3 regions of the Sodalis sp. RH19 genome follow, and region 2 is predicted to be linked to each of the others. Evidence: predicted binding sites of a transcription regulator. Region 2 holds the regulator's gene; each other region holds the start of a gene.
What was found. The regulator CRP, encoded in region 2, controls carbon source genes, mostly activating them, when cyclic AMP is high. The targets are predictions, from matches to a motif close to ATGTGANNNNNNTCACAT.
Positions count from the first base shown of each region.

Region 1: the regulator CRP is predicted to act here: its motif matches at 6,502-6,519, upstream of ACL2XF_RS13250 (ABC-F family ATPase).
Region 3: the regulator CRP is predicted to act here: its motif matches at 7,829-7,846, upstream of ACL2XF_RS25460 (PTS sugar transporter subunit IIC).

Region 1 is NZ_CP178734.1:2,919,163-2,929,905, forward strand. It holds gene ACL2XF_RS13230 (dipeptide ABC transporter ATP-binding protein) at 1-1,419, opposite strand, end outside; gene ACL2XF_RS13235 (isoaspartyl peptidase/L-asparaginase family protein) at 1,431-2,384, opposite strand; gene moeA (molybdopterin molybdotransferase MoeA) at 2,751-3,986, shown strand; gene moeB (molybdopterin-synthase adenylyltransferase MoeB) at 3,996-4,760, shown strand; gene ACL2XF_RS13250 (ABC-F family ATPase) at 4,884-6,479, opposite strand; gene ompX (outer membrane protein OmpX) at 7,196-7,714, opposite strand; gene dps (DNA starvation/stationary phase protection protein Dps) at 8,400-8,906, shown strand; gene ACL2XF_RS13265 (DksA/TraR family C4-type zinc finger protein) at 9,037-9,303, shown strand; gene ACL2XF_RS13270 (flavin reductase family protein) at 9,463-10,104, shown strand; gene ACL2XF_RS13275 (hypothetical protein) at 10,256-10,477, shown strand; gene ACL2XF_RS13280 (M3 family metallopeptidase) at 10,499-10,743, opposite strand, start outside.
Region 2 is NZ_CP178734.1:5,123,395-5,134,137, reverse strand. It holds gene kefB (glutathione-regulated potassium-efflux system protein KefB) at 1-1,193, opposite strand, end outside; gene kefG (glutathione-regulated potassium-efflux system ancillary protein KefG) at 1,186-1,746, opposite strand; gene ACL2XF_RS23010 (ABC transporter ATP-binding protein) at 1,879-3,804, shown strand; gene ACL2XF_RS23005 (LysE family translocator) at 3,810-4,412, opposite strand; gene ACL2XF_RS23000 (YheU family protein) at 4,534-4,776, shown strand; gene ACL2XF_RS22995 (phosphoribulokinase) at 4,881-5,750, shown strand; gene ACL2XF_RS22990 (OsmC family protein) at 6,383-6,805, opposite strand; gene ACL2XF_RS22985 (hypothetical protein) at 6,765-6,953, shown strand; gene crp (cAMP-activated global transcriptional regulator CRP) at 7,121-7,753, shown strand; gene ACL2XF_RS22975 (YccS/YhfK family putative transporter) at 7,807-9,879, shown strand; gene argD (bifunctional acetylornithine/succinyldiaminopimelate transaminase) at 9,896-10,743, opposite strand, start outside.
Region 3 is NZ_CP178734.1:5,628,692-5,639,434, forward strand. It holds gene ACL2XF_RS25420 (dihydrodipicolinate synthase family protein) at 1-735, shown strand, start outside; gene ACL2XF_RS25425 (NAD(P)H-quinone oxidoreductase) at 829-1,866, shown strand; gene ACL2XF_RS25430 (tetratricopeptide repeat protein) at 1,982-2,704, shown strand; gene ACL2XF_RS25435 (MFS transporter) at 2,884-4,041, shown strand; gene ACL2XF_RS25440 (LysR family transcriptional regulator) at 4,085-5,011, opposite strand; gene lysA (diaminopimelate decarboxylase) at 5,134-6,396, shown strand; gene ACL2XF_RS25450 (formate/nitrite transporter family protein) at 6,444-7,262, opposite strand; gene ACL2XF_RS25455 (PTS lactose/cellobiose transporter subunit IIA) at 7,441-7,764, opposite strand; gene ACL2XF_RS25460 (PTS sugar transporter subunit IIC) at 7,960-9,312, shown strand; gene ACL2XF_RS25465 (glycoside hydrolase family 1 protein) at 9,321-10,743, shown strand, end outside.

The DNA.
Region 1 (10,743 bases), 2.2 Mb from region 2:
CGTCAATAACGTTTCCACCCGCCGTTGCGCTTCCTGGCCCTGCGCCACGCCGTGCACCAGCAGCGGTTCCATAATCGAATAACCGACGGTGAGCCTGGGATCGAGCGAGGCGTACGGATCCTGGAAAATAAATTGGATATCGCGGCGCAGATGCTGCAATTCATGTCCCGCGAGCGCGGTAATCGACTGGCCGTTGAAAATAATATCGCCGCTCTGGCTCTCCACCAGGCGCAGCAGCGAGCGGCCTGTCGTGGATTTTCCGCAGCCGGATTCGCCCACCAGCGCCAGGGTTTCGCCGGGATACAGGGAGAAACTGACTTTTTCCACCGCGTGCACCCGGCGCCGGACACGGTTGAAAATACCGCCGCGGATATCAAAACCGGTGACCAAATCCTTGACCTGCAAAATCGGCGCGGCGCGCGGCGGCACGGTATCTTGCCCCTTGGCCGCGCTTAGCGCGGGAGAATCCGGCGCCCTGGCCGCGGCCTCGATATCCGCAGGCGCGGCGTCCTGTGGGTTGAGCAGCGGAAATTTCGCCGGGAAATCGCTATCGGCCATCGAACCCAGCTTCGGCACCGCCGCCAGCAAAGCCTGGGTATAGCGGTGACGGGGGTGGGCAAATAGCGTGTCGACCGGGGCCGACTCCACATCATTGCCCTGATACATCACCAGCACCCGGTCGGCCATTTCGGCCACCACGCCCATATCATGGGTGATAAACATCACCCCCATTTGCATTTCACGCTGCAGGGTGCGGATCAACTGCAGGATTTGCGCCTGGATAGTCACATCCAGGGCGGTGGTGGGCTCATCGGCAATCAGCAGCGCCGGCTTGCACGACAGCGCCATGGCAATCATCACCCGCTGGCGCATGCCGCCGGAGAGTTGATGGGGATAGCGATCGAGCATGCTTGCGGCGTTGGGAATGCGCACCAAATCCAGCATGTGCAGCGCCTCCTGCCGGGCGCTGCGATGGTCTTTGCCCTGATGCAGGCGGATGGATTCGGCTATCTGCTCGCCCACCGGAAACACCGGATTCAGCGACGTCATCGGCTCCTGGAAAATCATCGCCATATCGGCGCCGCGCAGGCCCCGCAACGTGGATTGTCCGGCCCGGGCCAGATCAAGCACCTCGCCGCCACGGCGACGAAACAGCATGACGCCGCTGTCCACCCGGCCGCCGCCCAGCTCCACCAGCCGCATAATCGATAAGGCGGTGACCGACTTTCCGGAGCCGGACTCGCCGACAATCGCCAGGGTCTCGCCGCGGTTGATGGTAAATGAAATACGCCGCACCGCCTCGATGCGCTGGCCTTCATGGGAAAAATGCACGCTCAGGTCACGCACCGACAATACCTGTTCCTCCGATAAACCGGGCGCTGCCGCCGGTGACGGAACCGGATGGCGTCCTGTTGCCATAGGATCGGCCATCAGCGGTAGATGCCGATATCGGGCGTAGCGCCGACATAACCGACGCCGCGGTACATACCTTCGCTATTGAATGGCAACGCCACGTTGCCCGCGGCATCCACCGCAATCAGCCCGCCGGAGCCGCCAAGGGCCAGGATCTTATCGAAAATCACCCGCCCGGCGGCCTCCTGGAGCGACAGTCCGCCGTAGGCCATGCGCGCGCTCACGTCATAAGCGGCCACGCCGCGCATAAACACTTCACCGCTGCCGGTACAGGAGATGGCGGCGGTGGCGTTATCGGCATAGCATCCGGCGCCGATAATCGGCGAGTCCCCCACCCGGCCGGTCTGTTTGTTGGTCATGCCTCCGGTGGAGGTGGCCGCCGCCAGATGGCCGAGACTATCGCAGGCCACCGCGCCCACGGTGCCGAATTTTCGGTCCGGATCCAGGGGATCGCCGCCGGACGGGGCATCATGATCGAGAATGGCGCCGGCGTCATCGGCCAGGGCGCGCTGCAGTTGGGCGTAGCGTTCGGCGGTATAATAAAATTCCGGTTCCACCCGCTCCAGGCCGCGGGCAAACGCAAAGGCTTCCGCGCCATCGCCGGTAAACATCACATGCGCACTGTGCTCCATCACCGCGCGGGCGGCGAGGATGGGATTACGAATATGGGTCACGCCGCATACGGCGCCGGCGGCAAGCGTGTGGCCGTCCATAATGCTGGCATCGAGCTCATGACCGCCCTGGTGGGTAAACACCGCGCCCTTGCCGGCGTTGAACAAAGGGCACTCCTCAAGCAGGCGCACAGCCTCGGTCACCGCGTCGAGGGCGGCGCCGCCCGCCGCCAGGATAGCCTGTCCGCGCTCGACGATACCGGCCAGCGCCTGGCGATAGTGCTGTTCTTTCTCGGTGCTCATGGCCTGGCGCGCAATGGCGCCGGCGCCGCCATGGATAACTATGACTGCTTTGCTCATCAAATAACGTACCCTGCAATCGGTGGTCAAGGGACGGGGCGTCCGGCTGGCGAAGCAGCGAAGGCCCCGGACAATCTTTAGTTGTTAATTAAATAAATGTGACATAGAACGATTTAGTTATTATTTTTGACTATATTAACCCAGCCCGCCAGTGTAAAGCGGAAATGTCACTATTGACGGCATCAACAATAATGGCCTTTCGTTAGGTAAAATCGCCGCTTAAGCTTAGCGAAAAAGCGGCAAAGCCAATCCCTTGCGCATTTACTTCCCCGCCTTATTTTTTGGCATAGGTTTTCTGGCATAATAAGCCACGGCATACTTGCCCTTCCGGCCGCTGGATTAACGGCCGACGCTACAGGAGTTGATATGGCATCCTTGAATTCGTCCCTGCTTACGCTTGAACAGGCGCTGGAAAAAATGCTTTCCCGGGTCGGGCCGCTCGCCGGACGCGAAACGCTGGCGCTGACCGACGCCGCCGGGCGCATCACCGCCACCGCGGTAATTTCCCCGGTAAACGTTCCCCCGTTTGATAATTCCGCCATGGACGGGTATGCGGTGCGCCTGGCCGATATCGCCGCCGGCGCGCCGCTGCCGGTAGCCGGTAAAGCGTTTGCCGGCAAGCCCTTCGCGGCCGATTGGCCGCCGGGGAGCGTGGTGCGCATCATGACCGGCGCGCCCGTTCCCCCCGGGACGGAGGCGGTAATAATGCAAGAGCACGCCGAATTATCCGGCGATGGGGTGTGTTTTACCGCCCCGGTAAAACCGGGACAGAATATTCGCCGTATCGGCGACGATATCCGCCTGGGTGACCAGGTCCTGTCCGCCGGTCGCGCATTGGGGGTGAGCGAGCTGCCGCTGCTGGCGTCGCTGGGCATAGCGGACATCAGCGTGGTGCGACGGCCACGGGTGGCGCTGTTTTCCACCGGCGACGAATTACAGCCCATAGGGGCGCCCCTGGCCGCCGGGCAAATCCACGACACCAATAGGTTCGCCGTACGCCTGATGCTGCGCCAGCTGGGCTGCGAGGTTATCGATCTGGGCATTATCGCCGATGACGCCCAGGCCCTGCGCGACGCATTCCGCCAGGCGGACAGCCGGGCCGACCTGGTGATTACCAGCGGCGGCGTGTCGGTGGGTGAAGCGGACTATACCAAAACCATCCTTGAAGAACTGGGTGAAATCAGCTTCTGGAAACTGGCGATGAAACCCGGCAAACCCTTTGCCTTCGGCCGTCTGGAGCACGCCTGGTTCTGCGGCCTGCCGGGCAATCCGGTGTCGGCGGCGGTGACGTTTTACCAGTTGGTGCAGCCGCTGATAGCCAGGCTCGCCGGGCGGGCGCACTGGCGGTTACCCGCCCGGCTGCGCGCCAGAACGCTGACGCGGCTTAAAAAAACGCCCGGCCGGATGGATTTTCAGCGCGGCGTGTTCCATACCACGCCCCGCGGCGATATCGAGGTCGCCAGCACCGGCGCGCAGGGATCCCATGTTTTCAGCTCCTTCAGCGCCGCCAACTGTTTTATCGTGCTGCCGGCCGAGCAGGATGACGTGGCCGTGGGCGAATGGGTGGATATCGAACCCTTTAATCATCTGTTGTTATCATAGGGCCGGACCGTGGCGGACGAATTAACTCATGCGGAAATGCTGCGCTACAACCGGCAAATCATGCTGCGCGGCTTTGATTTTGACGGCCAGGAACGGCTGAAAAACGCGGGTGCGCTGGTGGTGGGCCTGGGCGGGCTGGGCTGCGCCGCGGCGCTGTATCTCACTGCCGCGGGCATAGGACGGCTCACCCTGCTGGATTTCGACATTGTGGCGCTGTCCAATCTGCAACGCCAGATACTGCACGACGATCGGCGCATCGGCATGGCTAAAGTCGATTCCGCCGCCCTTGCCCTGGCGTCGGTTAACCCCCATGTCACTATCGCCACGCGCAACGCCGCCCTGGACGACGAGTCGCTGACCGAGCTTATCGCGCAGCATGACGTCGTGGTGGATTGCACCGATAACGTAACGACGCGCGAGCAGCTCAACCGGCTGTGTTTTACCCGCCAGACGCCGCTGGTGTCCGGTGCGGCGATCCGTATGGAGGGGCAAATCAGCGTCTTTACCTACCAGCCCGGCGAACCCTGCTATCGCTGCCTGAGCCGATTGTTCGGCGCAGGCAGCCTCACCTGCGCGGAATCCGGCGTGATGGCGCCGTTGGTGGGCATTATCGGCTCGTTGCAGGCCATGGAGACTATCAAGCTGCTGACAGGGTTCGGCAAGCCGCCGGCCGGCCGGCTGGTCATGTATGACGCCATGACGCTGCAGTTTCGGGAGATGGTGCTGCCGCGGGATCCGCATTGCGCCGTGTGTGGGACGGCGTCGCCCGGCTGAGAGGGAAATCGCGTTTGGCGCGGGCGGCGTTGCTCCGGCGAACACTGCGCGGCAATAGGAGAAATGGAACGGCCCCGCGCAACCAGGGCCGGCGCTTAAAACGGCGTTTAAACCGTCATCAGCTTAGTTTAAACCCTGGCTGCGCAGGTAATCTTCATAGTTACCGCTGAAATCTATCGCTTTTTCCGGCGTTAATTCCAGGATGCGCGTCGCCAGCGAACTGACGAATTCGCGGTCATGGGACACAAATATCAGCGTCCCCTGGTACAGTTCCAGCGCCGAGTTCAGCGACTCAATGGATTCCATATCCAAATGGTTGGTGGGTTCGTCCATCAGCAGGATATTGGGTTTTTCCATCATCAGCTTGCCGAACATCATGCGGCCCTTTTCGCCGCCGGATAAGACGCTGACCGGTTTATTGATATCGTCCTGGCTGAACAGCAACCGGCCAAGGATGCTGCGCACCGCCTGTTCGTCGTCGCTGGGCTGTTTCCATTGGCTCATCCAGTCAAACACGTTAATGTTTTCGGTGAACTCGCTGGAATGATCCTGGGCATAATAACCGATGCTGACGTTCTCGGACCACTTGATGGTGCCGCCCACCGGCGGCAGCTCGCCCACCAGGCTTTTCAGCAGGGTGGTTTTACCGATGCCGTTGGGACCGAGCACCGCCATCTTTTCGCCCACTTCCAGCATCAGGTTTATTTTACTGAACAGAGGCGGCTGGCCGTCATAACCCTGGGTCAGCTGCTGTACTTCCAGGGCGTTGCGGAACAATTTTTTATCCTGCTCGAAGCGGATAAATGGATTCTGGCGACTGGACACCTTCACCTCGTCCAGCTTGATTTTTTCAATCTGGCGGGCGCGGGAGGTTGCCTGGCGTGATTTGGACGCATTGGCGCTAAAGCGGCTGACAAAGGACTGCAATTCGGCAATCTGCGCCTTTTTCTTGGCGTTGCCGGACATCAGCTGTTCGCGCGCCTGGGTGGACGCGGTCATATAATCGTCGTAATTGCCGGGATAGATGCGCAGTTCACCGTAATCCAAATCCGCCATATGGGTGCAGACCATATTCAGGAAGTGCCGGTCATGGGAAATAATGACCATGGTGCTGTTGCGCTCGTTCAATACCTGCTCCAGCCAGCGGATGGTATTGATATCCAGGTTATTGGTAGGTTCGTCAAGCAGCAGAATATCCGGATTGGCGAACAGCGCCTGCGCCAGCAGCACGCGCAGTTTCCAGCCAGGCGCCACTTCGCTCATCGGACCGTAATGCTGCTCAAGAGGAATGCCGACGCCCAACAGAAGCTCACCGGCGCGCGCCTCGGCGGTATAACCATCCATCTCGCCGTACAGAACTTCGAGATCGGCAACCCGATAGCCCTGCTGCTCGCTCATCTCGGCCATGGCGTAGATGGCGTCGCGCTCTTCTTTCACCGCCCAGAGCTCGGCATGGCCCATGATGACGGTATCAAGCACGGTATACTGTTCAAAGGCAAACTGATCCTGGCGCAGCTTGCCCAGGCGTTCATTCGGGTCAAGGCTGACATGGCCGCCGCTAGGCACCAGGTCGTCCCCCAGGATTTTCATCAGGGTGGATTTACCGCAGCCGTTGGCGCCAATCAGGCCGTAGCGATTGCCGCCGCCAAATTTTACGGAAATATTTTCGAATAGCGGTTTGCTACCGAATTGCATGGTGATGTTGTTACAGATTAGCAAAAGGAGGTACTCTTCATTAAAAACGTGACATTAACCACATTATGCCACACTCCGCTGTAAAATTGCTCTCTCTGTGTGCACCCATGGCCATAAGCATTAAAATTGGCGTGCCCGACGCGGCCCCGAGCCCGATTGGCGCACCGCGGCCCGCGTTCGCGGCCGGCAAAACGGCCCCTGATGGCCGCAACTTACGCGCCTCTTTCGGCCCGCTAACCAATATAAGGCATTATTATTTGATTTAATATTTTGTCATATTAACATCATCAATAAATATCAGGGTTGTCATATCATAAGGGTATACCTTATTTACCCGCCGAGCAGGATAAATACAGTGTCATTTCGCCAGCATCCCGCCAGGGCGACCGCTAATAATGCATAACCGATAAATAAGGGCGTCCCGTCAGGCAGGATAAAAGAGAGACACTATAGCGGTGTGGCATGCCATAGCCCATTATTCCCGGCTCACCATTGCCCTTCTTTAAAATACTGCTCTGGCGGCAGGAAGAATATAAAAACGCAGCGGCGCTATGAACAGCATGCGCGCCCTGATACGGGCCGGAGGGTGGATGGGCGATACGGGACAAGTGTCGCTGCCCAAGTAGGGAGGGCGCGGCCGGGATAAAAAAAAGCATGGCTGAAATGCTCAGCCATGCTTATCATGTCCACACCGGGGTCGTTAACCGGAAAACCGGCGCCGCCCGATCGCAGAAGGGAAATTAGAAGCGGTAACCAACGCCTGCGATCCAGGTGCCAACGTCTACGCTGCGGATGCGGCTTTGTTCGTAGGAAACGTCAAACGCGACATTTTCCATCGGGTTGAACTGCAAGCCTGCGCCGTATGCTACGCCAACATCGCTGGTGCGGTGTGAATCGCGGCCGTCTTGCGCGTTGTCGGTAAATTGGCCCACGCCCATGCCGACTACGCCGTATACGCTGGCCCAATCGTTAATGCGGTATGCCGGACCGGCGGTGATGCCGTAGTAAGTGCCTTTTTCGTAGGTGCCTTGTTCAGCCTGGTTCTTTTCCAGGTAGGTGAAGGAGCTGATCATGCTCCAAGGCGCGCTATCATCCATTTCATAACGGTACTTCAGGTTAAAACCCGATGCCTTGTTGATGACGCCCTGCATATCACCTTGGGCATAACCCGCGGAAACGGTGCTTTCGCCCGCAGTCGCCGAACCCGCCGCTACTGCCAATACACAAGCTAACGCTGAAAGACATGCAATTTTGTTCATAACCACCTCAAATGTGAATTTACGTCCTAACCATGAAAATATAACAAAAAGTAGCACGAAACTCTGCTTAATAAATGTTGTCCAAGTAAACGTATCGTGTAACATAAGTTTTCAAAGCTTTCTATCCCATTCATTTTACTTATGTTTTGTGCTATATGTCACAAATCAGACTTTACGTATCCTTACAACATATCCAGATTAATCCGAACTGAATGACTAAAAAATAGACCACGATCGTGCAATGCGCGTGATTTTTTTTCACAACTCATGTCGCCGCCCTCATATTTTCTGCTCATAAAAACCGCCACTACTATTTAATTATGTTATTACGGCATTTTGGAACACAAAATGCATCTCCTTTCACAGCCGTTCTGCCTGATTTTCAGCGCCTGTTTCTGCAGCACGCTGTGCTGAACCAGAGACTTTTTGCTATAATAATTATTAGAGGCATTATTTTAAATGAAAACCATTTGTATTACCGGCCCGAAACAACAAAACGCGGTTGTGATGCCGGGAGTACTCTCATGGTTGATGTCTTTTATCCTGCTAAGCTGTTTAATGCGTTCAGCGGTGGCGACACTGAGAGGTATCGGCGATATGAGTGATAGGATGCAGGATTGCGAAACGCTGTTATACTTTATGCCTGAACGAAATTAATAATGATCAATTAAGAGGATGATTAATGATGAGTACCGCTAAACTGGTTAAAACGAAATCTTCCGAACTTATTTATACGCGTAACGATCTGGAAGAGTCGGTCAAGGTCTCCAGTATCGCGCTGTTAAACCGTCTGGTGATCGAGTATGTCGACCTGGCGCTGATCACCAAGCAAGCCCATTGGAACATGCGCGGCGCGAATTTTATCGCGGTACACGAAATGCTTGATGGTTTCCGTACCGTTATCCAGGATCATCAGGACACCATCGCCGAACGCGTGGTCCAGCTAGGCGGCGTCGCCTTGGGTACCGTACAGGTCACCAATGACAAGACCCCGCTGACCAGCTATCCGACCAATATCCACAGCGTTCAGGATCATCTGAAAGCGCTGGCGGATCGTTATGGCGTGGTGGCGAACGACACCCGCAAGGCGATTTCCGAAGCAGAAGACGACGAAGATACGGCTGATATCTTGACCGCCGCTTCGCGCGATCTGGATAAATTCTTGTGGTTTATCGAGTCTAATATCGAATAATACCTTGCTTCGCCGGTGGGTGCGATGCACTAGCGCCGGCTAATCAGTTGAATGCAGCAAAAGCCGGCAGCGTAATGACCTTGCCGGCTTTTTTGACTTTTCACACCGGCTTAACGGGAGGAGCGATCCCATGGCAAGCGGCTGGGCGCCGGAAGGCGCGGTACAAGATCAAATCGATTCCACCATCAACGACGCGGTGCAGCGGGCGCGCAGCGCTCTGCTGCAAGGAGAAAGCGCCCATCATTGCCAGGAGTGCGGCGAACCTATTCCGCAGGCGCGGCGCGCGGCGTTGCCCGGTGTGCAGCTGTGCGTGCATTGCCAGTCCGAACAAGATAAAAAACAGCTGGCCCACAGTGGCTATAACCGCCGGGGAAGTAAAGACAGCCAGTTGCGCTGAGCGCTCCCTGAGTACACTATTATTGCAACCTCGCCACGTCGGGGATTGCCGCCCTTTCCCACGCGATCCCACGTGTTAACCACGGTGCGAAGCCCGCTACCGGCGGCACAGAAGCCGATGCCCGTCGCCGGCGTAAATGTCCATAGTGTTGGAGAAACCATGAGTTCATCTTCCCGTTATTATTATGAACCGCGTCACGGGCACGGCCTGCCGCACGATCCGTTTAACGCTATTATCGGTCCGCGGCCTATCGGCTGGATTGCCTCGGTCGATAAGCAAGGGCAGCGCAACCTGGCGCCGTATAGTTTTTTCAACGGTTTTAACTACCATCCGCCGATCATCGGATTTTGCAGCGTCGGCTGGAAGGACAGCGTGGCCAATATCACCGCCACCGGGGAGTTTGTCTGGAATTTGGCGACCCGCGAACTGGCCGATGCGATGAATAACAGCTCCGCCTCGCTGCCAGCAGGACAGGACGAATTCAGCTTTGCCGGCCTGACGCCCATCAAGGGAACGCGGGTGGCCGCGCACCGGGTCGCCGAAAGCCCGGTCAATTTTGAGTGCCAGTTAACCCAATGCATCCAGTTGCAGGACGCCCAGGGCGGATTAATCGAAAGCTGGCTGATATTGGGTGAAGTCGTAGCGGTACATATTGATAAAAAGCTGTTTAATGAGCAGGGCGTATACCAAACCGCCGCCGCGCATCCCATACTGCGCGCCGGAGGGCCGAGCGCGTATTACGGCATTTCGGACGAGCAGCGCTTTGATAAAGTGCGTCCGGACGATCGCCCCGCGCGTTAACCCCAGGGCGGCGGCCGCTTTGTCCGTCAAGACACGCCGGTCACTGTCCATCAAATTTACTGATGCAATTTATCAATAATCACGGCTGTAAAATCCATGTAACAAGCGTATCATAAGCATCCGATATGATATTATTTACAGCGTGATTATTATGAAACGTACAATCCTTGCCAGTCTGCTTGTGATGCTCAGCGCTGCGGCTTACGCCCTGCCCGCCTATCGGCTGCCGGATATGCCGCGCAACCCGCGCGCGGACAGCGCCTGCATCAATAAAACCACCGCCAGTACCGCCGGCAATTGCCCGCGCCAGGTTTTTTCCCCGGAAAAAAACCAGGCTATCGAAGGCTACAGCCCGGTTTATCATAAAAACTGATCGCAGCGGCTTACCCGCGGATCAATACGCCTGACGAATCGCCGCGGCAAACTCCCGGCACATCTGCTCATCGCCCTGCGCGTTGGATGCCAGCACCCGCTCGCCGTCGATAACGGTGATGACGGCGTCCAGGGCAAAATCGGCGGCCGGCTGCGGCCGCGCCATCCCGCGCGCGATGGTCTCCTGCGCCTGACGCCAAGCCTGATCCACCGTCTGGTTGCAGGCCGCCGCCAAATACAGCGGATTAAATCCCTCCCCGGTCAGGC
Region 2 (10,743 bases):
TCGACGAAGGGTTTTTCACCCTCCTCGTCCTGGGCATTGTAACGTCGGACCAGGATAAGATCGATGAGTTGCATTAATAAGGGGGTGGTAATCATCGACAGCGTCACGGTGACCAGCAGCAGGGCCAGCTGATCGGGCGAGAGGATTTTTTGCGCGCCGGCGGCGGAAAACAGGACAAAGGCGAATTCCCCGCCCTGGCTTAGCACGCCGGCGAACTGTAGCCGCACCGAGCTGCGCAGACCGGATATCCGCGCCAGGATATACAATACCGTCCCTTTGACCAGCACCAGGACCGCCAGGCCGGCCACCACGGTCAGCAAGTGGACATATAAAATGCCCAGGTTGAGCGCCATGCCCACCGAGATGAAAAACAGGCCGAGCAGTAATCCCTTGAACGGCTCGATGGCGATCTCCAGCTCATGGCGGTATTCACTCTCCGCCAGCAGCACGCCGGCGATAAAGGTGCCCAGCGCCATGGATAATCCGAGCATATCCATAAACAGCGCCGCGCCCAGCACCACCATGAGCGAGGCGGCGGTAAACACCTCGCGCACATTAGCCATGGCGACATAACGGAACAGCGGCCGCAGCAGGTAGCGCCCGCCCACCAGCATGATAAAAAACGCCGCCACCTTCATGCCGATTTTCATCCAATCGCTCGGTTCGCTGCCGCCGCCGGCCAGGATAGGGATGAGGGATAACGTGGGGATTACCGCCATATCCTGGAACAGCAGGACGGAAAAGCCGAGCTGGCCGCCTTCATTGCGGTTCATGCCTTTGTCGCGCATCAGCTGCAGCGCGATGGCGGTGGACGACATGGCCAGGCCGATGCCGCCAATCAGCGCCGATTGCCAGGTGGCATGGGTCAGGTAAAGAGCCCCGCCCAGCAGCAACGCGGTAAAGAAAAGCTGCGCGGCGCCGACGCCGAAGATCGATCGCCTCAGTTCCCATAGCTTCGACGGATTCAGCTCCAGGCCGATGATAAACATCAGGAACACCACCCCAAGTTCGGAGAAGTGCAGGATTTCGTCCACATCGCGGATAAAACCCAGCCCCCAGGGGCCGATGGCGATACCCGCCGCAAGGTAGCCGATCACCGCGCCTATGCCCAGGCGCTGGGCTATGGGCACCGCAACGACGGCGGCGAATAAAAACAGCACCACGGCGGTCAAAAACGACGGACTGCTATCCAATGCGTTGTCCCCTTTCGTTAAGCGGCTCTTTCAGCCATTGGGCGTATTCGCCGGCATGGCGCGCCAATACGACGGGATCCAGCCTTCTGGCCCAATAGATCACCTGCGGGCGCACCCAATGCATGCGGCACATGGTGGCGGTCAATTCGAACGGGCGTAGAATATCCTCCATGCCGTAGCGGCTGTAGCCGCGGTTAAGATAAGCGCCCTCCGGTTCGCCGGTGGTGATAACCGTTCGCCAGTATTTCCCCGCCAGGGCGTCGCCGCCGATGCCGCTGGCAAATCCGCGCGCCAGCACCCGGTCGAGCCACTCTTTCAATAATGCCGGGCAGCTGTAAGTATAAAGCGGGTGCTGGAACACAATGACCTGATGTTCACGCAATAATTGCTGTTCGTGGTGAATATCAATAAAAAAATCCGGATAAAAGGCGTAAAGATCATGTACGGTGACATGCTCGAGCGACGATGCCGCCTGCAGCAAAATCCGGTTGGCAACCGAATCCTGTGATTCCGGATGGGCATACAACAACAAAACTTTGGGTGGCTGCGCGATCAATTCCCCTCCAAAGCGTCGTCAGGGCGCGGCTTTTCCGCTACCATGCTTCGCAAAGTTGAAACCAGGACAGGTTATCCTGGATAGCATTCAATAATGTTAATTTAACATACTCTCAAACTATGGCGCTTTATGATTGTCTTCTCCTCACTGCAAATTCGCCGCGGTACCAACGTACTGCTGGATAACGCCACCGCCACGGTGAATCCCGGGCAAAAGGTCGGACTCGTCGGCAAGAACGGCTGCGGCAAATCAACATTATTGGCATTGCTGAAGCATGAACTCGGCTGCGACGCCGGCAGCGTGACCTTCCCCGCCAACTGGTCGATGGCCTGGGTTAACCAGGAGACGCCGGCCCTTGACGTGCCGGCGCTGGAGTATGTTATCGACGGCGATCGCGAGTATCGCCAGCTGGAAGCCGACCTCCAGCTCGCCAACGAGAAAAACGACGGCCACGCCATCGCCACCGTGCACGGCAAGCTGGACGTTATCGAGGCATGGACCATTCGGCCGCGCGCCTCGAGCCTGCTGCACGGGCTGGGGTTCAGCCAGGATCAATTGCAACAGCCGGTGCGGGATTTTTCCGGCGGCTGGCGTATGCGCCTTAACCTGGCGCAGGCGCTGATTTGCCGCTCCGATTTGCTGTTGCTTGATGAACCGACCAACCACTTGGATCTGGACGCGGTCATCTGGCTGGAAAAATGGCTGAAGAATTATGACGGTACGCTGATTCTGATTTCCCATGACCGGGATTTTCTCGATCCTATCGTAAATAAAATCCTGCATATTGAACAGCAGACGTTGAACGAATATACCGGCAACTACTCGTCGTTTGAGCAGCAGCGGGTGACCAAGCTGGCGCAACAGCAGTCGCTGTTCCAGCACCAGCAGGAAAAAGTGGCCCATTTGCAGCATTATATCGACCGTTTCCGTGCCCAGGCCACCAAGGCCAAGCAGGCGCAAAGCCGGATCAAGATGCTTGAGCGGATGGAGCTGATCGCCCCGGCCCATGTGGATAATCCCTTCCAGTTCAAGTTCCGTACTCCGGAAAGCCTGCCGAGCCCCCTGCTGAGCATGGAGAAAGTCAGCGCCGGTTATGGCGAGCGCACCATCCTTAATTCCATCAAGCTTAACCTGGTGCCCGGTTCGCGCATCGGCCTGCTAGGACGCAACGGCGCCGGCAAGTCGACGCTTATCAAGCTGCTGGCCGGCACCCTTGAGCCGCAGTCCGGCACCATCGGCCTGGCGAAAGGCATCAAGCTGGGTTATTTCGCCCAGCATCAGCTGGAGTTCCTGCGCGCCGACGAATCGCCGCTGGCGCATATGATCCGGCTGGCGCCGCAGGAGTATGAGCAGGCGCTGCGCGACTATCTGGGCGGGTTTGGTTTCCGTGGCGATAAGGTGACCGAACCGACCGCGCGTTTTTCCGGCGGCGAAAAGGCCCGGCTGGTGCTGGCGCTGATTGTCTGGCAGCGTCCCAACCTGCTGCTGCTCGATGAGCCGACCAACCATCTGGATCTGGATATGCGCCAGGCGCTGACCGAAGCGCTGATAGATTTCGACGGCGCGCTGGTGGTGGTGTCCCATGACCGGCATTTACTGCGTTCCACCACCGATGAATTTTATCTGGTGCATGACGGTCGCGTCGCATCGTTTGACGGCGATGTGGAGGATTACCAGCAGTGGCTGGTGGATCAGCAGCGCCAGGCGGCGGCGCAGGACGGCAATGATACCGAGACCCCGGCGCCGCAGGTCAATAATGCCCAGGCCAGGAAAGACCAGAAGCGGCGCGAGGCGGATTTCCGTAATCAGACCCAGCCGTTGCGCAAGTCCATTACCCGTTATGAACAGCAAATGGAAAAACGTGGCGCGGAGCTGGCGGCCATCGAGGCCGGACTGGCCGACGCGGCGCTGTATGATATCAGCCGTAAAGCGGACCTGGCCCTGGCCCTGCAGCAGCAGGCCAAGGTTAAATCGCAGCTGGAAGAGGCGGAAATGGCGTGGCTGGACGCCCAGGAACAGTTGGAGACCCTGACCCGGGAGTTCGAGTCGCAATAAGCGCGTCAGCGCCAGATCAGCAATACGCAGGCCGCCGTCAGCAGGCCCATGGCGACGTTAAAAGCGATCCAGGCGCGTTTGCTGCGCAGCAGCCGGCCGATAAGGGTGCCGAAGCCGAGCCAGATAACGCCGGAGACAATATTGACGCTGACGATGCCGACGCTGATGGCGCCGACGGAGGTGATATAGGCGCTGCCGCTCAGGCTGAAGCTGGCCACCGCGCCCAGCGCCATCAGCCAGGCCTTGGGATTAAGAAACTGCAGCAGGCCGCCCTGGTAGAAGGGAATGGGCCGGGGGGGCGGCGCGTCGGTTTCCAGTTTTTCATAGGCGGCGGTGGCTATTTTCCAGGCCAACCACAGCAGGTAAAGGCTGCCCGCCACCTTCAGCATAAAATGCAGGGACGGATAAAGCGTGATTAGGCCGCCGATGCCGAAGGCCACCAGCAGCAGGATACATTGCATGCCGAGCATGATGCCGATCATCAGCGGCATCGAGCGCCAGAAGCCAAAATTGGCGCCCGAGGCGGTAAGCAACATATTATTAGGACCAGGGGTAATGGCGGCCACCCAGAGAAACCCCAGCATTGACAGAAAAAGACTCAGTTCCACGTTTTGGCGGCTCCCCGTAAAATAACGCGTATGAAGCTACCAGTGCGCACGTGGATGCACAAGGCATAACAGGTGAAATTTACTCAACACCTTGATTTATTGACTATCGGGACACAATATCGTGATTATTCCCTGGGAACAAATCGATCCTGACACGCTCTATAACCTGATCGAGTCCTTTGTACTGCGTGAGGGCACCGATTATGGCGAGCAGGAGAAATCACTGGCGCAAAAGGTCGAGGATGTAAAACGCCAGTTGATAAGCGGCGAGGCGGTGGTGGTCTGGTCGGAATTGCATGAAAATATCAATATCATGCCGCGCGGCCGGTTTAATGACCAGGCCGGAGATACGCCGGGCGAATAGCGAAGCCCCTGGCCCCTAAGCGCTAAATATGCTAACACTCACTTCTGGGCCTTGATGCCGGGCGCACTTCTTCACGCCGCAATTCAACCAAGCGTAGGGTTACCATGTCGACAAAACACCCCATTATTGCCGTTACCGGTTCCAGCGGTGCGGGCACCACCACCACCAGCCTGGCGTTTCGTAAAATATTCCAGCAGTTGAATATCCACGCCGCCGAACTGGAGGGTGACAGCTTTCATCACTTTACCCGGCCGGAAATGGATATGGCGATCCGCAAGGCGCGGGATTTAGGGCGCCATATCAGCTACTTTGGTCCGGACGCCAATAACTTTGGCCTGCTGGAGCATACGTTTCATCAGTATGGCGATACCGGCCGCGGCCAGTCGCGTAAATATCTGCATACGTATGACGAGGCGGTGCCGTATAACCAGATCCCCGGTACCTTTACGCCCTGGCAGGCGTTGCCGGAACCGACGGACGTGTTATTTTACGAGGGGCTGCACGGCGGCGTGGTGACCGATAGCCATGACGTGGCGAAGCACGTGGATTTGCTGGTGGGCGTGGTGCCCATCGTCAACCTGGAGTGGATCCAGAAACTGGTGCGCGATACCGGCGAGCGGGGGCATTCGCGCGAGGCGGTGATGGATTCGGTGGTGAGGTCGATGGAGGATTATATTAACTACATCACGCCGCAGTTTTCCCGCACCCATATCAATTTCCAGCGGGTGCCGACCGTCGACACGTCGAACCCTTTCGCCGCCAAGGCGATTCCCTCACTTGACGAAAGTTTTGTCGTTATTCATTTCCGTAGCCTGGCGCATATCGACCTGCCTTACCTGCTGGCGATGCTGCAAGGCTCCTTTATTTCCAATATTAATACGCTGGTGGTGCCCGGGGGCAAGATGGGGCTGGCGATGGAGCTGATAATGGGGCCGCTGGTACAGCAGTTGCTGGAAGGAAAGGAAATTAAGTAAACTCGAGGCCTCGGGCGGGAACACCACGCCCGATTCGGCCCCATCGGCATGCTTTCCCTTGAACACGCCAGGATTCGCTGCGGTGTTGGCGGGCCTAGCATACCGTGGGGCGCTCGGTCGGGCGGGAACACCACGCCCGATTCGACCCCATCGGCATGCTCTCCCTTGAACACGCCAGGATTCGCTGCGGTGTTGGCGGGCCTAGCATACCGTGGGGCGCTCGGTCGGGCGGGAACACCACGCCCGATTCGACCCCATCGGCATGCTTTCCCTTGAACACGCCAGGATTCGCTGCGGTGTTGGCGGGCCTAGCATACCGTGGGGCACTCGGTCGGGCGGGAACACCACGCCCGATTCGACCCCATCGGCATGCTCTCCCTTGAACACGCCGGGTTTGAGCGCGGTGTTGGCGGGCATACCGTGCCATGGGGCGCTCGGTCGGGCAGAGAAACCATGCCCGATTCGACCCCATTGGCGCGCTCTCCCTTGAACACGCCGGGTTTGAGCGCGGTGTTGGCGGGCATACCGTGCCATGGGGCGCTCGGTCGGGCAGAGAAACCATGCCCGATTCGACCCCATTGGCGCGCTCTCCCTTGAACACGCCGGGTTTGAGTGCGGTGTTGGCGGGCCGGTTAGGCGGCGGGGGCGTGGCGTTCGTCGCGCACTTCAAAGCTGTGGGTCATATTGACCGACGCGCCGAGCATCAGTGAGACCGAGCAGTATTTTTCCGCCGATAGCGTCACCGCCCGCTCCACCGCCTTGTCGGTCAGCCCGGCGCCGGTGACGATAAAATGCAGGTTGATATGGGTAAACAGGCGCGGCGCCTCGTCGCGGCGCTCGGATGTGAGTTTGACCTCGCAGTCCCGGACGTCCTGCCGCGCTTTGTGTAAAATCGATACCACATCAATGGCGCTGCAGCCGCCGACCGACATCAATACCATTTCCATTGGGCTGGGCGCTTTTTCGCCCGCGTTCCCATCCATCAAAACCTGGTGGCCCGAGGCGGATTCGCCCATGAAAGACAACCCTTCTACCCATTTGACCCGTGCCTGCATTATGATACTCCTGATGAAAAGCTTTCCAGCAGACTACATTTTTGTTGGAAAACTGGCAATGTTACTGAACATACTTCATGCTGAAGCAAGACAACAGAAGACACTGCTTCAAACCTATGCTAAAAACAAGGCTGGATCGGCCTCATGATAATGAAAGGGCAAGAGATCGATCGGAACATCACATTACCAGACCCTAATAAGTTCCCTTACGTCGCTCCGTTTAAACGCGGAGTCAGAGTGAATAATACAAGCGCCGTAACAGGGAATACGATGTCCCGAACCTGGGATAGCGATGACAAAAGAGGATAACAGCGAATGGTTCTCGGCAAACCGCAAACAGACCCGACTCTCGAATGGTTCCTGTCTCATTGCCATATTCATAAGTATCCATCGAAGAGTACACTTATACATCAGGGTGAAAAGGCTGAAACGCTTTACTACATCGTTAAGGGCGCCGTGGCGGTGCTGATTAAGGATGAAGAAGGCAAAGAGATGATTCTCTCCTATCTTAACCAGGGAGATTTCATCGGTGAGCTCGGCCTATTCGAGGAAGGTCAGGAACGCAGTGCCTGGGTACGGGCGAAAACCGCCTGTGAAGTCGCCGAGATTTCGTATAAAAAATTCCGGCAGCTGATTCAGGTGAATCCGGATATCCTGATGCGCCTGTCGGCGCAAATGGCCAGTCGTTTACAGGTAACGTCGGAAAAAGTCGGCAACCTGGCATTCCTGGACGTTACCGGACGCATAGCGCAAACCCTGTTGAACCTGGCGAAACAACCCGACGCCATGACCCACCCCGACGGCATGCAGATAAAAATCACCCGTCAGGAAATCGGCCAGATTGTCGGCTGTTCCCGCGAGACGGTAGGACGTATTCTTAAAATGCTCGAAGATCAAAATCTTATATCCGCGCACGGTAAAACCATTGTTGTTTACGGCACGCGCTGATAGCCCCGTTATACAGGCGTGGTGCTTCGTACCACGCTTTTTTTGCTGACAGTATGTGGCGCCGGTTAATCTACCACCCTGAAGTAAACTATGCCCTGCGGCAAACCATCGTGCTATGCCTGCCGGTGGCCGCCGGCCTGTTATTCGGCAGCTTGCAAAACGGCCTGCTGTTTTCGTTGGTCCCTGCCTGCTGCAATATCGCCGGCCTCGATACCCTGCATAAACGGTTTTTCAAGCGCCTGGCCGTCGGCGGTGCGCTGTTCGCGCTGAGCAGCGTGCTGATCCAGGTGCTGTTGGCCGTGCCGGTGCCGTTGCCCTTGGTGATGCTCGGCCTGGCGCTGCTGTTCGGCGTTACCGGTGAAATCAGCCCGCTGCACGGCCGTTTATTGCCCGCCGCGCTTATCGCCGCCATCTTTACCCTGGGCCTGGCCGGCAATGTGCCGCCCGTCGTGCCGCCGCTGCTGTATATTGCCGGCACCGCCTGGTACGGACTGTTCAACGCCCTGTGGTTCCGGTTGTGGAAGGAGCAGCCGATGCGGGAATCTCTTAGCCTGCTGTATCGGGAGCTGGCGGATTATATCGAGGCGAAATATACCCTGCTGACACAGCATACCGATCCGGAAACCGCCCTGCCGCCGCTGTTTGCCCGCCAGCAGGCGGTGATTGATCTGATTGCCCAGGTATACCAGCAGCTTTATATGCTGTCGGCCAATGATCAGCTGCAGTACAAACGCCTGCTGCGTTCTTTCCAGGTGGCGCTGGATTTGCAGGAGCATATCGCCGTCAGCCTGCACCAGCCGGACGAAGTACAAAAACTGGTGGCGCAAAGCCACGCCGAGGCGGTTATCCGCTATAACGCCCGGTTGATTGCCGCGCGGTTGCGGGTACTGGCGGATGATATTCTCTATCACCGGCAGCCGGGGCGTTTTAACATGGCCACCGCGCTGTCGGCCCTGGAAAAAATTGCCGACCGGCATCCGGATAATCCGGTCGGACAGTTTTGTTATTACCATTTCAGCCGTATCGCCCGGCTGCTGCGTACCCAGCGCCCGCTTTACCGCCGCGACCTGATGGCCGACAACCAGCAGCGGCTGTCGTTTTGGCATGCGCTGGTCAGCTACTGTTCCTTTAAATCCATGGCGCTGCGCAGCGCGGCAAGGCTTGGGATTATGCTGGCCATCGGCAGCAGCCTGGGGCTGGTATTGGATCTCCCCAAACCCTACTGGATTTTAATGACGGTGATGTTTGTCAGCCAGAACGGCTATAACGCCACCCGGGTGCGGATCCAGCATCGGGCCCTGGGCACGTTGGCGGGGTTGGTGATTGCCGCCGGCACGCTGCAATTCAGGCTGAGCGACGGCACGGTATTGCTGTGCATGTTGTTCCTGACGCTGGCGTCTTACCTGGTGTTGCGCAAAAATTACGGCCTGGCGATGATCGGCATGACGGTGACCGCGGTGTATACGTTGCAGCTACTGTCGCTGAACGGCGCGCATTTCCTGGTGCCCAGGCTGGTGGATACGCTGATCGGCTGTATGCTGGCGTTCGGCGGCATGCTGTGGTTATGGCCGCAGTGGCAAAGCGGTATGCTGCGCAAAAACGCCCATCTGGCGCTGGAGCGGGACCAGGACGCGCTGCGACTGCTGCTGCAACCCGCCCCCGAGCCGGCGGCGCTGGCCTACGCGCGCATGAAGGTCAACCAGGCGCACAACGCGCTGTTTACGTCGCTTAGCCAGGCGATGCGGGAGCCGGCGTTTAATTCGCGCTATCTGACCGATATGCGTTTATGGGTGACCCATAGCCAGTTCATCGTCGAGCACATCAATGCCATGACCATCCTGGCGCGGGATCACTACATGCTGACGCCGACGCTGGCGCAAAAGTACCTGGCCTCTTGCGAGGTGGCGCTGCAGCGCTGCCAGCAACGGCTGGAATATGACGGCCCAAGCTCAGACAGCCCGGTGATGGATGCCGCCGGCGAAACGCCGGAGCTGCCCGGCACCCTGATGGAACGCCATCTGCGGCGTATTCTGTTCCATCTGGGCGTGATGCATACGATTTCATCGGTAGCCTGGCGCCAGCGGCCGCAGCACGGCAACTGGCTGGCGCGCCGGTTAAGCCATTAGTCTCCCGCCGCGCGCCTTAGGGTTTGGCGGCGATAACCTGCGCCACCGCCTGTTCAAACCGGGCCATGCCCTGTTCGATATCGGCGAACTCCACCACCAGCGACGGCGCGAAACGGATGACGTCCGGACCGGCGTTGAGGATCATCAGGCCCTGCGCGGCGCTGGCGTGCAGGAACTCGCGCGCCCGGCCATGGAACTGCGGCCGCAGTTCGGCGCCCAGCAGCAGGCCCATGCCGCGCACATCCGAAAATACCTGATATTTGTCGTCAATCGCCTGGAGCGCGCTGACGAAACGATCGTGCCTTTCGTTAATGCCCGCCAGGACTTCCGGCTGGTTAATCACATCCAGCGCCGCCTCGGATACCGCGCAGGCCAGGGGATTGCCGCCATAGGTGGTGCCGTGGGTGCCCACTTTCATCACCGAGGCGATCTCTTCCGTAGTCAGCATGGCGCTGATGGGGAAACCGCCGCCCAGCGCCTTGGCGGTGGTCAGAATATCCGGCGTTACGCCATAGTGCATATAGGTAAACAGCTTGCCGGTGCGCCCCATGCCGCACTGCACTTCGTCCATCACCAGCAGCGCCTGATTCTGGTCGCACAGATCGCGCAGGCCCTGCAGGAATTCCGGCGTGGCGGGCATAATGCCCCCTTCACCCTGAATCGGCTCCACCACCACGGCGCAGGTATGATCATCCATCACCGCCTTGACGGCCGCCAGATCGTTAAAAGGCACATGGACGATATCCGCCGGTTTTGGCCCGAAGCCGTCGGAATATTTTGGTTGCCCGCCCACGGTAACGGTAAACAGCGTGCGGCCGTGGAACGCGTTATGAAAAGCGATGATTTTGGTTTTATAGGGGCTGT
Region 3 (10,743 bases), 510 kb from region 2:
ACGCGTGTCAATGGGCGGGTGCCGGTGGTGGTCGGCGTCAGCCACGCGTCCCACCGTCACGTACAGCGGCTAAGCCATACCGCCATGGAGCTGGGCGCCGCCGGCGTGATGCTGGCGCCGGTGGCCAATCTTAAAACCGACGATCAAATAAGCCAATATTATTTGACGGTGGCGGGATTGCTGGGGGGCGATGTGCCCATCTGCCTGCAGGATTTTCCCCAGTCCACCGGCGTGCATACGTCGGTGGCGGTTATCCTTCGCTTGATTGAGGCGCTGCCGCAGTTGGTGATGCTGAAACATGAAGATTTGCCGGGATTGCGCAAGCTGAGCCAGGTACGGGGACAAAGCGCGGCGCGCGGCCTGCGGCGCATCAGTATCCTGGCCGGCAACGGCGGTCTGTTTTTACCGCAGGAAATGCGGCGCGGCGCGGACGGGGCGATGACCGGATTCGCCTATCCGGAAATGCTGGTGCGGGTCTGCGCGCTGTTCCAGGCAGGCAAGGCCGAGCAGGCCGAGGATGTATTTGATGTCTATCTGCCGCTGCTGCGCCACGAATTCCAGTACGGCATCGGCCTGGCGCTGCGCAAGGAAACACTGCGCCGCCGGGGGGTGATCCGCAGCGCGGCGGTGCGGCAACCCGGCCCGGTGCTGGACGGCGACGATATGCGCGAACTGGGGCAGTTGATCGCACGACTTGAAACGCGATTACGCGAACATAGCACGGCGGATAGCTGAGCCGCGGCGCAAAATAGGCTAGGCTATCTTGCATCGGATCGTTAATTCTTTATCCCGACCCGGGATTGAAGACTCTGTTACAGGACGCTAGCTATGACTTTATCCACCGTTCCCGCCACCATGCAAGCCGTCAGGATTAAACAGCCCGGCGGCCCCGAACAACTGATTGCGGCCGAGCTGCCGGTACCCCGTCCCGGTCCCGGCTACCTGCTGGTCAAGGTTGCCGCGGCGGGCGTTAACCGTCCCGACGTGTTGCAGCGTAAAGGCAGTTATCCGCCGCCCGCGGGCGCCTCCGAACTGCCGGGGCTTGAGTTCGCGGGGGTCGTGGCGGCGCTGGGCGACGGCGCCGGGCGTTTTGCCGTCGGCGACGAGGTGTGCGGCCTGGTGGCCGGCGGCGGTTACGCCGAATATTGCGTGGTGCATGAAAGCAACGCGCTGCCGGTGCCGCAGGGCCTGTCGCTGCTGGAGGCCGCGGCGCTGCCGGAGACCTTTTTCACCGTTTGGGTTAACGTTTTCCGGCGCGGTAAACTCAAAGCAGGGGAGATCCTGCTGGTGCACGGCGGCACCTCCGGTATCGGCACCGTCGCCATTATGCTGGCGAAGGCCTTTGGCGCCACGGTGCTGACCACCGTCGGCTCCGAAGAGAAATGCGCGGCGGCGCGCAAGCTGGGCGCCGATCATGCCATTAACTACCGTACCGAGGATTTTGTCGCACAGACGGAACGACTGACCGGCGGGCATGGCGCGGATGTGATTGTCGATCTGATTGCCGGCGACTATGTGGCGCGTAACTATGCGGCGGCGGCGATGGACGGGCGCATCGTGCAAATCGGCGTACAGGATGGCCCGGCAAAAGAGCTCAATCTGATGAAGATGCTGGCCAAGCGCCTGATCCATACCGGCTCGACGCTGCGGCCGCGTCCGGTGGCGGACAAGGCCGCCATTGCCGCCGACTTGCAGCAGCAGGTCTGGCCGCTGCTGGCGGCGGGTAAGATCCGGCCGCTGATCGAACGGGCTTTTCCGTTGCGCCAGGCCGCCGAGGCCCATGCGCTGATGGAAGGGAGCACCCATATCGGTAAAATCATGCTGGTAACCGACGCCTATGCGGATTTACTGGACGGCAACGGCTGACCGGCGGCCGTTTTTTTCGCCCGGCGGGATTCACCTTGCCGGCTTCATCTTTACTTATCGCCGCCGGCGCTTCATTATCGCGGGAGATACGGGGCGGCAGCGATATGGGCAGGGGATGGACAGGATACTGAAAACCGGGGCGTTCGCCCTGGGATTGTATAGCGCGTTGAGCTATGCGACGCCAAAAGACGAACAGATCAAAACCGATTGCGCGCGCCTTGACGACTATGCCCAGGCGGGCAATACGGCTTATCAGCAGGGCCATATGGCGCGCGCGGCGGATGAGTTTACCGCCCAGGCCGCCTGGAGTGAATTTTGCCGTTTGCCCGCCGCGGCCATCGCGACCGCCTATAACAACGTGGCGCTGGCGCTGATCCACGCCGGCGAGCCGTTAAAGGCCGCGGCCTGGCTTTCCCTGGCGCCGGATGACGACAAAACCCGCACCAACCTGGCGCTGATCCAGCCGGTGCTTGACCGCCTGCGCCCGGCACTGGCCGCCACCCCGATGGGCACCTACTGGCGCTACGCCGGTAAAGGGGTATGGAGCACCGTTTCGGTACAGCCCGAGGGCGAGGCGTGGAAAATCAGCTTTAACGGCTTTTATATGCCGGTGATGGGGATGTACTACGGCCCGAATATGGGCGAGTTTTCGGTGGTGCAATCACTTGACGGCGGCCATGGCGTTTATCGCCAGGACGCGCAGGCGGACGGGTCGTCCTGTCAGGTCAACATGACCTTTACGGCTAATGCGGCGCACCTGGAAACCGTCTCGGGCGACTGCGGGTTCGGCATGAACGTGCGGGCGGACGGCGATTTTCAGCGGGTCTCGCTCTACTGAGCACGCAGCGGTATTGGCGCCGGCCGCGGCGCGTGTTATTTTAACAATATTATAACGATTAGCCCGGCAATCGCATTGCGGCTCCCTTGGCCGCCCCCCTCTTTTCCCTACCGTACCGTCCTCATTATCGCTACATAACCTTTCCGGCCCGCGGGCGGGATGATGTATAGGAGTCTGTTATGCCTGTTGCTCTTCTGGCCCTGGCGCTGAGCGCGTTCGCCATCGGGACGACTGAATTCGTCATTATGGGCCTGTTGCCGCAAGTGGCGGAAAGCCTGGCGGTATCGCTGCCGGACGCCGGCTGGCTTATCAGCGGTTACGCCATCGGCGTGGCGGCGGGTGCGCCCATCATGGCGATTCTGACCGCCCGGCTGCCGCGCAAAACCTGCCTGGCGCTGCTGATGGTGATATTTATTATCGGCAATGCCCTGTGCGCCTGGTCCTACGATTACGGTCTGCTGATGCTGGCCAGGGTGATCACGGCGCTGAGCCACGGCGCCTTTTTTGGCATCGGCGCGGTGGTGGCCGCCGGGCTGGTGCCGCCGCACCGGCGGGCGTCGGCGGTGGCGCTGATGTTTACCGGTTTGACCCTTGCCAATGTGCTGGGGGTGCCCGCCGGCACCTGGCTTGGGCAGCTGTACGGCTGGCGCGCGACGTTCTGGGGCGTCTCGCTCCTGGGCATCGTGGGATTTGTCGCCCTGCTGGCCAGTCTGCCGCCGCAGCGCGATGCGGCGCCCGCCGACCTGGCCCGGGAATTCGCCGCGCTGCGCAATGGCCGCCTGCTACTGTCGCTGCTGATGACGGTGTGTTTCGCCGCCGCCATGTTTACGCTGTTCAGCTATATTGCGCCGCTGTTGTTGCAGGTGACCGGGGTCAGCGATCGGGGGGTCAGCTGGACGCTGTTTTTAATCGGCGCGGGTTTAACGCTGGGCAACCTGATTGGCGGCCGTCTGGCCGACTGGCGGGTCTCCTTCAGCCTGATACTGAGTTTTGCCCTGATCGCGGTGTTCTCGGTAATGTTTTACTGGACCAGCCGCGCGCTGCTGCCGGCGGAAATCACCCTGTTCTTTTGGGCGCTGGCCACCTTCAGCACCATCCCGGCGCTGCAGATTAACGTGGTGGCGCACGGCGACGACGCGCCCAACCTGGTATCGACGCTGAATATCTCCGCGTTCAATATCGGCAATGCGTTTGGCGCCTGGGCCGGCGGCAAGGTGATCGCCACCGGGCTGGGACTGACCGCGGTGCCGCTGGCCGCGGCGGCGATGGCGCTGTGCGGGCTGCTGGTGTGCCTGCTGACCTTCGCTCGTTCTCCCGGCCGGCCGGTGGCCGCATAACGTGGCCGGCGGCGGCCCCCCCGGCGAATGAACGGGGACCGGGTTACGACTGTGCCAGCGCGGCGTCCAGCCGGGCGGGAACGGCGGCGGCAAACGTATGCAGGTAATCGATAAAATGGCTGACCAGGGCCGATGCCGGACGGTGCAGCGGCCGGATCAGGCTGACCGTGAACGGCACCTGATGACTGAAGGGGCGTAATACTACGCCGCCGGCGGCGTAATCCAGCGCGGTCAGCGGATTGACAATGGAAATGCCGACCCCGGCGCGTACCATCGCGCACACCGACGCGGCGCTATGGGTCTCCACCACCATGCCGCGCTCCACGCCTTCCTGGCTGAACAGCCGATCCAGCAGCTGGCGGTAGCTGTCGGTGGCCGACAGGCTGATATACGGCAGACGGTGAAAATCCTGCGGGGTCAGGCGCTCCCGCCGGGTCAACGGGTGTCCGGCGGGCAGCACGCACACCTCGTTAAGGGTCATCAGAGTCTCGCGCCCGGTGCCCGCGGGGGTAAAGGTATTTTCCGTCAGGCCGATATCGTGGCGCTGGGCGGAGAGCCATTCCTCCAGCAGCGGCGACTCCTGCGGCACCACGCTCAGGCTGACCGCCGGATGACGGTCGAAAAAATCCCGGCATACCAGCGGCAGCAGCGATTGGGAAAACACCGGCAGGCAGGCCACCGACAGCTGCGCCTGGCGGAACTCGCGAATGGCCTGCGCGGCGCTGACAATACGATCCAGCCCGTAATAGGAGCGCTGCACCTCTTCAAATAGGCGCAACCCTTCGCCGGTGGGTTTCAGCCGGCCTTTAATCCGCTCGAACAGCGTCATGCGCAGCAAATGCTCGAAGCGTGCCAGCTCCCGGCTGACCGTGGGCTGCGAGGTATGGAGCAGCGCCGCCGCCTCGGTAAGATTGCCGGTGGTCATCACCGCGTGAAAGATATCGATATGTCGCAACGAAATTGCCGCCATAATACCGCTCCCGGCCCCTAAACCCATATCATAGGTGAATAGCTGACGCTAAAATAGATATTTTATCGATAGCCAGTAATAGATAAAAATAGGCTCAAAGCGGTAACACCGACGGGAACCCCATGCCACATAACCTTTTTCACACCCAAAGCGCGCTTAACGCGGTCAATTTGCGGCAACTGGCCCGGCAATACGGCGGCCCGGTGTGGGCCTATGAAGCCGAAGTGATTAGCGAGCGCATCCGCCAGCTGCGGCAGTTCGACGTGATTCGTTTTGCCCAGAAGGCCTGCTCCAACATCCATATCCTGAGCCTGATGCGCGAGCAGGGGGTAAAGGTCGATGCCGTGTCCCTGGGTGAAATCGAGCGGGCGCTGGCGGCGGGCTACCGCCCGGGACAACAGCCGGCTGATATGGTGTTCACCGCCGATGTCTTTGACCGCCCGACCCTGCAACGGGTGGTGGAGCTCGCCATCCCGGTCAACGCCGGTTCGGTGGATATGCTGGAACAACTGGGGCGGCATTCGCCCGGGCATGCGGTATGGCTGCGCATTAACCCCGGCTTCGGCCACGGCCATAGCCAGAAAACCAATACCGGCGGCGAAAACAGCAAGCACGGGATCTGGTATGCCGACCTGCCGCTGGCCATCGCGCAAATCCGGCGCTACGGCTTAAAGCTCGTCGGCCTGCATATGCATATCGGATCTGGCGTGGATTATGACCATTTGCGCCAGGTCTGCGCGGCGATGGTGCGGGAAGTTATCGCCTCCGGCCAGGATGTCCACGCCATTTCCGCCGGCGGCGGGCTGTCGGTGCCGTACCGGTTTGGCGAGGAGGCGATCAACACCGGGCATTACTTTGGCCTGTGGGATGCCGCGCGCCGTGAAATCAGCGACCATCTGGGCCATCCGGTGACGCTGGAAATCGAGCCGGGGCGTTTCCTGGTGGCGGAATCCGGCGCGCTGGTGGCGCAGGTGCAGGCGATCAAGGAGATGGGCAGTCGCCATTTCGTGCTGGTGGACGCCGGTTTCAACGATCTGATGCGCCCGGCGATGTACGGCAGCTATCACCATATTTCGCTGATCCCGGCCGACGGCGGCGAGCCGGACGACCGGGCGGAAATAGCGACGGTGGTGGGCGGCCCGCTGTGCGAATCGGGGGATGTGTTTACCCAGTTGGCCGGCGGCGGCATCGAGCCGCGGCCATTGCCCGCCGCCCGGGTGGGCGATTACCTGGTGTTCCATGATACCGGCGCCTACGGCGCCTCAATGTCATCCAATTACAATACCCGCCCGCTGCTGCCCGAAGTCTTGTTCACGCAGGGCCGCCCGCGCCTGATCCGCCGCCGCCAGACGCTGGATGAGCTGCTGGCGCTGGAACGCTTGTAACCCAAAACGGCGGGGTCTTCGCCGGCGGCGCGGCGGTACCCGGGAACTCAGGCTTTGCTGCGCCCGGCCGCCGGCAACGGCGCCGCGGCCGCGGTGTCGGACGCCATGGGGCGATAGGCAATATAATAGACCAGCGCGACAAAGATGGCGCCGCCGGCGGCGTTGCCCAGGAACACGCCGGGGAAGTTGCCCCAGTACTGCGCCCAGGTCGCCTGCCCGGCAAAAATCGCCGCCGGAATCACGAACATATTGGCCACCACGTGCTGGAAGCCGAGATCGACAAACGCCATGATCGGAAACCAGATACCCAGGATCTTACTAGCCACATCCTTGCCGCTGTATGCCAGCCATACCGCCAGGCTCACCAGCCAGTTGCAGCCGATGCCGGAAATAAAGGCGTGCAGGAAATCGGCGGAAATCTTTGCCTGGGCGGTGGCCGCGGTTTTGGCCAGGAACGCGCCTTCGGTCAGGCCGAGCACGTGGCCGAAAAACCACGCAATCAAAATGCTGCCGGCAAAGTTGGCGACGGTAATCCAGAACCAGTTGCGTATCAGCGACATAAAAGAGATTTGCCGCGCCAGCCAGGCAATAGGCAGCGTCATCATATTGCCGGTCAGGAGTTCTCCTCCGGCGATAAGCGTCAGCACCAGCCCCACCGGGAACACCGCCGCCCCTAAAAAGACGCCGAACGACCCCCAGTCGGCGGGCAGGCTGGCGGTCACATGGATATCCAGCATAAAACCTATCGCGATATACGCACCGGCCAGACAGCCGAGCACCAGTAAATAGGGGAGCGGCGCGCGGCTTTTGGTGGCGCCCGTTTGCACAGCGATTGCTGCGACTTCTTTAGGAGAATGAAACGACATGGTAGTTTATATGTTAAAAGAAAGTGGTGATTCGCATCATATCCTCCCCCCGCGGCGAAGCCAACGGTTGGCCGCTAAAAGAGTGTTAAAAATTAAAACACCGTTCTGCACCGACATGGCCGCGGGCTTCAGGCCGCGCCGGCCATTCGCCGCCGGCGCGGCTTAAGGCCCGTGCGGATCAGCGCGCGGCCAGGTCCGCCAGCTCGCGGCGCAGCAGGATAAATTCCTGCGCCAGATCCTGGCACAGCATGGCGGTCATCAAATGATCCTGCGCGTGGACCATGATTAAATTGACCGGCACCTTGCCCGTTCCCTCATCCAGCCCGATAAGCCGCGTCTGGATGGCGTGGGCGCGGCGCGAGGCCTGGCGCGCCGCGTCCATCCTCTCCCGCGCCTCGTCCCAGTTGCGTTCCCGCGCCGACTGGATGGCGCTCATGCTCTCGGAACGGGCTTCGCCGGCGTTAATCAGCAATTCCATCACGGTTTGTTCAAAATCTTCCATTCGCCACCTCTATTGGTATACCAAATTTGGTAATTTCATCATATTGGAATTCCAATGTTGGCTTGTGAGAGCATGATCACAGAAAATAAATTCAGTTACGCTAGTTTTTGGTATGCCAAACCCACAATAAAACCTGCCGGCTACCGGCAAACGTGCATATCAATAGGCTTAACTCACTGATGATGAGGTGGTGTCATGTCATTTAAGGATCGTATGATCGATTCTCTGGGATCGTTTGCCACTAAATTTAATAGCTTTCGCTATATTATGGCGATCAAGGCGGCATTTATTACCTTAATGCCGGTCATCATTGTCGGCGCGTTTTCGGTGTTGATCTCCAATATGGTGCTCGATCCGGTTAACGGCCTCGCCAGTTTTAGTTTCTTCGCGCCGCTGGCGACGCTCAAGCCTATTATGAGCAGTATTAACTACGCCACCCTGAATTTTTTAACCATCGGCGCGGTATTCCTAATTGGTATTGAGCTGGGCCGGCTTAATGGGTCACGCACCTTATTTCCCGGGCTGCTGGCGGTAATTTGTTTTATCGCCGTCACGCCGACCACGCTGCAGTTAATGGTCGGCGACCAGATGATGGTGGTCAAGGACGTGCTGGCGCGGCAGTTCTCGGATACCAAGAGCCTGTTCCTCGGCATGTTTATGGCGATTTTATCGGTGGAGGTTTATTCGCGCCTGGAAAAGGTGGATAAATTCCGCATCAAGATGCCGGATACCGTGCCGCCCAATGTGTCCGCGTCTTTTACCGCCCTGATCCCGGCCATTATTACCGTGCTGCTGCTGGCGACCTTTGGGTTCGTCTTCCAGCGCGTGACCGGCATGTATCTGTACGATGCGGTATATAAGGTGGTACAGCAGCCGCTGGAATCGGTGGTGCAAAGCCTGCCGGGCATCCTGGTGCTGATGTTCGTCGCCCAGATGTTCTGGGTCATCGGCATTCACGGCAACCAAATGATTAAGCCGATTCGCGAACCTTTATTGCTCGGCGCCATTACCGTCAATATGACCGCGTTTGAACAGGGCAAGGATATTCCCAATATCATTACCATGCCGTTTTGGGATGTGTATATGAGCATCGGCGGTTCCGGCCTGACCATCGGATTATTAATGGCGGTATTGTTTACATCCAAGCGCAAGGAGATGAAAGAAATCGCTAAATTATCCCTTGGTCCCTCGGTGTTTAATATTAATGAACCGGTGATCTTCGGCATGCCGATCATGCTTAATCCGATCCTGGCCATTCCTTTTATTATTACGCCGCTGGTCACCGGCACCATCGGCTATTTCGCCACCAGCCTGGGTTTTGCCGACAAGGCGGTGGTGATGGTGCCCTGGACCACGCCGCCGCTGATTAACGCCTGGCTGTCCACCGCCGGATCGATGGGCGCGGTGATTACGCAGTTGTGCTGCATCGTGGTGTCGTTCCTGATCTATCTGCCTTTTGTCCAGGTGGCGTCGCGCCGCGCGGACCAGGCGCAGCTGGCGGCGGAAATGAGCGAAGCATCCCGCGCGCAAACCCTTAAGTCATCGTGAGGACGGACATGAGCAAGGTTAGCATCGCCATCCCGGCGGATTTTATCCTGGGCGCCGCGGCGTCCGCCTGGCAAACCGAGGGCTGGAGCGGCAAGAAGCCGGGCCAGGATTCTTATCTCGACCTGTGGTACCAGCAGGACCGCCACGTCTGGCATAACGGCTATGGTCCGGCGGTGGCCACCGATTTTATCCATCGCTACGCCGAAGACGTGGCGCTGATGAAGCAGGCCGGGCTGACGCATTACCGCACCTCGATCAACTGGTCGCGTTTCCTGGTGGATCACGAGCAGGTGATTGTCGATGAAGACTATGCGGCCTATATCGATAATTTTCTTGATGAGATGATCAGGCAGGGTATTGAGCCGATGATCTGCCTGGAGCATTACGAGCTGCCGGCCTGCCTGTTGGAACACTATGGCGGCTGGCAGTCGAAGCGGGTGGTGGAGCTGTTTGTGCGTTACGCGGAAAAAGTGTTCGCGCGTTATGCCGGCAAGGTGAAGCGCTGGTTTTCCTTTAACGAGCCGATCGTGGTGCAGACCCGGGTTTACCTGGATGCCCTGCGCTATCCCTATGAACAGAATACCCATAAATGGATGCAGTGGAACCATCATAAAATCCTCGCCACCGCCCGGCTGGTACAGTTGTTTGAAGAACAAGGCTACCGGCGCGGCGGCGGATCGCTCGGGGTTATCCTTAATCCGGAGGTGACCTATGCCCGTTCCAGCGCTCCCCATGACCAGCGGGCGGCGCATCTCTACGATCTGTTTTATAACCGGGTATTTCTCGATCCGCTGCTGCTGGGCGTCTATCCACCGGAGTTAATGGAACTGCTGCGCCACCATGGGGTCGACTGGCAGTACGACGCGCAGGAACTGGAGATTATCCGCCGTTATCCGGTGCATGAGGTGGGGATTAATCTTTATTATCCCCATCGGGTCAAGGCCCCCAGCCGCCAGTGGAATGACAATACCCCGTTCCATCCGGCATATTATTATGAGCCGTTCGAGCTGCCGGGGCGGCGGATGAATCCCTCGCGCGGCTGGGAAATCCATCCCCGGATTGTCTATGACATGGCGCAGCGGATGAACCGCGATTATCCGGATACGCCCTGGTTTATCGCCGAAAACGGCATGGGCGTTGAACATGAGGAACGCTTTAAAGACCCCGCCGGCGTGATCCAGGATGATTACCGCATCGACTTTATCGCCGAACATCTGTACTGGGCGTTAAAAGCCCGGGAGGAGGGCGCGCGCTGCCTGGGTTATATGCTCTGGGCGTTTACCGATAATGTTTCGCCGATGAACGCGTTTAAAAACCGCTATGGTCTGATTGAAATCGACCTGCAGCAACAGTTGCGCCGGCAGCCGAAAAAATCCGCCGCCTGGTTCGCCCGCTTAAGCGCTACCCGCACCCTGGCGTTAACGCTCGATG